2 regions of the Paenibacillus xinjiangensis genome follow, and region 2 is predicted to be linked to the other one. Evidence: predicted binding sites of a transcription regulator. Region 2 holds the regulator's gene; the other holds the start of a gene.
The links. The regulator LexA, encoded in region 2, represses DNA repair genes until DNA is damaged. The targets are predictions, from matches to a motif close to CGAACATATGTTCG.
Positions count from the first base shown of each region.

Region 1: the regulator LexA is predicted to act here: its motif matches at 1,398-1,411, upstream of AC6ESP_RS22935 (DNA polymerase IV).

Region 1 covers NZ_JCAALS010000027.1:16,682-19,097, reverse strand. The annotation lists gene AC6ESP_RS22940 (YhjD family protein) at 1-131, opposite strand, end outside; gene AC6ESP_RS22935 (DNA polymerase IV) at 128-1,381, opposite strand; gene AC6ESP_RS22930 (TetR/AcrR family transcriptional regulator) at 1,681-2,259, shown strand.
Region 2 covers NZ_JCAALS010000012.1:57,226-59,641, forward strand. The annotation lists gene AC6ESP_RS13750 (HD domain-containing protein) at 1-230, shown strand, start outside; gene AC6ESP_RS13755 (YhjD family protein) at 413-790, shown strand; gene lexA (transcriptional repressor LexA) at 898-1,518, opposite strand; gene yneA (cell division suppressor protein YneA) at 1,679-2,047, shown strand; gene AC6ESP_RS13770 (DUF896 domain-containing protein) at 2,201-2,392, shown strand.

The sequences.
Region 1 (2,416 bases), on a different contig from region 2:
TCCTCTCTGGCCGGAATCGGAGCGGGTATTCCGTTCTTCGCTTCACGTCGCTGCAAATATTGTTCCCTATGCTCTGGCAGCATCATGCGGCTGGATTCCCAGCGGCCGTTTCCTTCCAACTTCTTGCTCATATATAATGCCCTCCAATTTTGACACTGCGCTCACGGGCCTGGGCAGCCTCCAAGAGAGAAGAGGCCCGCAGAATGGAGGTCATCCCGAACCGATGCTTGATGGCATCCGTGACACGCTCCAAGCTTCTTGTCTTCTCTCTGTTGCCGAACATGGTGAGCTGGTATTGATTATCCGGAACGAGTCTGGATAATGTAACACCGAGCTTGCGTACCGGGAGTCCGTCCCAGTGTCTGTAAAATAACATCCGTGCGCTCTCGTACACTTCCTTCGTAATATTGGTCGGATCGGGCATCGTGATCTGTCGGAAGAAGCCTGTCGGCTGATCGAAATCCGCACCTTGTGCGCCAGCAGAGACGACATGACCCATATAGCCCTTCATCCGACTGCGGCGGCATACCTCTTCACTTAATTCGAGCAGCACGACGTCGATTTCATTCCGCTTTACATAGTCACGGGGGAGTGTCATCTGATGCCCGACGGCTTGCTGTACATCATGCGTGCCCGGCTTGACCGGGCTTGGATCGATTCCATTGGCCGTCTGCCAGAAGAGCTCGGCTTGGATATTACTGTTCCTGCCCATTCTCAGCCGCATCTTACGCTTCAAGTCGGGAAGGGGTAAGCAGCCAAGCTCGCCGATTGTGGTGATGCCCATGCGCTGGAAGTGAGCTGTCATCCGCGAGCCGACACCGAACATCTTGTTAATGGGCAAGGGCCATAGCTTCAATTGAATGTCAGATTTCTGCAGCGTAAATACGCCGTCTGTGTTCTTTTTGGCCCAAATATCCGTTGCCATCTTGGCAAGGATTTTGTTGGGGCCGATTCCGACCCGTGCCCATACACCGGTGAACATTAGAATCTTGGCCTGAATCTGGGCGGCGATCTGTTCCGGTGTGCCAAAGTAAGCTAACGAGCCTGTTATATCGAGAAACTGCTCATCGATGGAGAACGGCTCGACCAGATCAGTAAAGGTGTTGAAAACATCGGTAATCATGAGAGATACGTCAATGTAAGCCTGCATGCGCGGCCGGATGATGACCAGATGTGGACATTTGCCCAGCGCTTGGCCTAATGTCTCCGCCGTTGTAACGCCGTACTGCTTCGCGATCGGACACGCTGCAAGTATAATGCCTGACCGGCGGGAGGGATCACCGGCAACGACAACGGGATCATCCTTATATTCAGGATGAGTCGCTTTCTCGACCGATGCGTAGAACGATTGGCAATCCACAAGCATAATGACACGCGCCATATTCTCCACTCCAATACGAAAGTATGTTCGTATTCTTATTATATACCGAATGTATGTTCCCTATGCAATAGGTGAGTGAAGGTAATTTTAAACAGTTGTTACAACACTACTGTGTGGTGTCATAATTAATGAGAAAGCTTTCAAGATAAATGAGAAAAAGTTTTCAGAAATACTACTGAGGTAGGGGACTTATTGAATTATGCTGAGTAAAAGGATTTGATTTAGAAAACCTGACCCGCGCGTTATTTTATTTACTGATCGTTCCCGATGTGTTACATTAATTTTGGGAGGGAATTTATATGGCTAGAAGCAAAGAGTTTGAAGTGAACGAAGTATTGGATAAAGCAATGAAGATCTTTTGGGAACAAGGTTACGAGAAGACATCGATGAGTGACCTGGTCGAGCATATGGGAATTCATCGCAGAAGTATATATGATACATTCGATGACAAACATTCGCTGTTTCTGCAGGCTATGGATCGATACTGCAGCAAAGTTAACGCCACATTGCTCGCAGAAGTCAAAACGTCCAAGACTGCAGTGGAAGCACTGCATAAAATTTTTGATTTTATGATCAGGGAATCAGAGGATATGCCATCTGGTTGCTTAATCGTGAATTCGGCGGTGGAGCTGGCCGGACGTGATACTGATGTGGATACCAGGTCAATTGAACTGTTTACGGTAGCAGAGCAGATGTTCGAGCAGATTATTCTTTGGGGACAGAGGGATGGAGAATTCTCCTCTGATCACGATGCCAAGGAAATGGCAGAGTACCTGCACAATATCTCCGTTGGCACAAGAGCTATGGCAAGAACTTCGACGGATAAAGAAAAATTAAACCGGATTGTCAATGTATCGATAAAACTTTTAGTAAATTGATGCATTGATTTTTTGCATATAATAGAATGATTATTCCTGTATTCATTTAGTTACATTTCAGTATCGTTCGCATTCATTATGTCATGGCTAACTTCCCGCCCGCCAGCTTCTTTTGTGTATGTATGTTAAAAAAATGAAGAGACCTACCTATGAACCC
Region 2 (2,416 bases):
GAGGCTTTGATGAGGGAGTTGTGAATGCAGTCGATAGCTTAACTAGAAGAAATGGAGAAACCTATGATGAATTTATATGTAGAATTAAGCTTGATCCACTAGCGAGAGCTGTGAAAATACTTGATATTGAGGATAATCAGGATTTATCACGCATTCCAAATGTGACGGCGGAGGATTACGCAAGGTTGAAAAAATACGAAATAGCGATCAAGGAATTAAAATTGGAGTAAACTCCTGTATGCTGCAAAAAAAATGACCTGCTAAGTGATGCAGGTCCAAATAAAAGAGGTCTTGAATAGTTAACGTAACCTAGTCTATCAGGTGGATCTAGACAAATTCTGAACATTGCTAATAAGTCAATACTTGATAAGAACGTTTGTTCGTATTACAATCACCTAATGAGGTGAATGAGATGAGCGGATCAAATATCAATCCATCTGAACTGGAAATGAAGCTGATTAAGGACTATTGTATATTGCCAATGCTGCTCGATATGGTTGACCGGAATAAGGAGAAATTGGAGCATAGTGAATATTCGATTAAGAAGCTGTTTATTAACAGCTCCGATATGCTAATGCGTATCATTAATAAGGACATGAATGAGGTGAGGCAGCAGATCAGAGCAATGAATGCCGTAATTTCAGAAGTTAGGCGCAACGAAGAGGGCGTGCTTTATGAAATTAGGCTGCGCGGCTATGTGAGCGAATACGCATTGCTGCGTCATATGGTACGTAACGAGATGGGAACAAGATTGAATACGTACATTAGCGGAATGTTTAATTCTGTCTAAGGTAAGGCTGAACCAAACGTCGATTTTCCAGATTAGTGCACGAAAAAAGCTGTTCCTGCAATCCGATCGTGATCGGTTATTGCGGGAACAGCCTCTTTGGGTTCAATCTAGTGGAAGTCACGGAATAGGCCGACTACCTTGCCGAGTATAGTCACATTCTGAAGTCTGATTGGTTCCATAGATGAATTCTCAGGCTGCAGACGAATATGATCCTTCTCGCGGTAGAAGGTTTTGACAGTCGCTTCATCATCCTCGGTCATCGCTACAACAATATCGCCGTTAATCGCAGTTGGCTGTTGGCGTACGATGACATAGTCGCCGTTATGTATACCGGCCTCGATCATGCTCTCTCCGATGACATTGAGGATGAAGACATCGTCATCACCGACAAAATGTGAAGGCAGCGGGAAGTACTCCTCTATATTCTCAGTAGCTGTAATCGGGATACCTGCTGTAACTTTGCCGACTATAGGAACTTGCGCGACGGATGGACGAATAATGCCGTCAACGCCTTCTTGATCTAATATTTCAATTGCTCTAGGCTTCGTAGGGTCGCGGCGAATAAGGCCTTTCTTCTCCAAGCGATCCAAATGTCCGTGAACAGTGGAGCTTGATGCGAGTCCGACTGCTTCGCCAATTTCACGAACGGAAGGCGGATATCCTTTATCCTTGACTTCATTCTTTATAAATTCAAGAATCGACTGTTGGCGGTTAGAAATCTTCGACAAAGAAATCACTCCATTAATAGATTTGTAGCAAATTATAACATAGAACCGGAGTTCGTACAAACGTAAGTTCTTAAAAACAAAAGTTCGCATTTTCTATTGACCGCAAACACTTGTTCGTGTATTCTAAGAACAGAACAAACGTTTGGGGTGGATGATAATGATGATGATGAATCCGGCTTTTTATAAAACAATCCATGAAGAAACAACTAGACCCACAGAGTCTTTGCATAATCGGTTACACAGAGTGATTAAGCGGCATGGGGTCAAGCTCGCTGCCAGCTGTCTCGTCTTTATGCTGCTATTCAGCAGCTTCCTATTAATGAAGACAGACGCATCGACAGAAGAGCTGGTCGCGAGTGCTGATGAGATAAGTGTTATCGTGGTCTATGGAGATACGCTTTGGTCAATAGCCAAGCGCTATACAGATGGAAGAGATGACATAAGGAGAACAATATACGAGATTCAACAGCGTAATCGGCTTCAGTCGGCAAGCATTCAACCCGGACAGAAATTGATTATTCCTAATTAGGAAGTGTATGATAGGACAGGTAGAGGCGCATGAAGATGCCGACTCTACCTGTCCTTTTTGCAACAGTTAGGTTCAACGCCTTGACAATTGATTGTGGGAGATGTCAAAGTAGTTAAGGAATTATTTTTATATAGCAAGTGAGGTGAGCATATAGTGGAAGAATTAATTGCACGTATTAACGAATTGTCACGCAAACATAAATCAACTGGCTTAACTGCTGGAGAAACGGAAGAACGTGCCCTATTGCGCAAAAAATATATGGATAACTTCAAAAGCAACTTCCGTCAACAGCTGGACACTATTAAATGGGCTGAGGATGAAGACGGTAACCCCGTCAAGCAATAATAGAAGGTTTGCAAGAATAACACT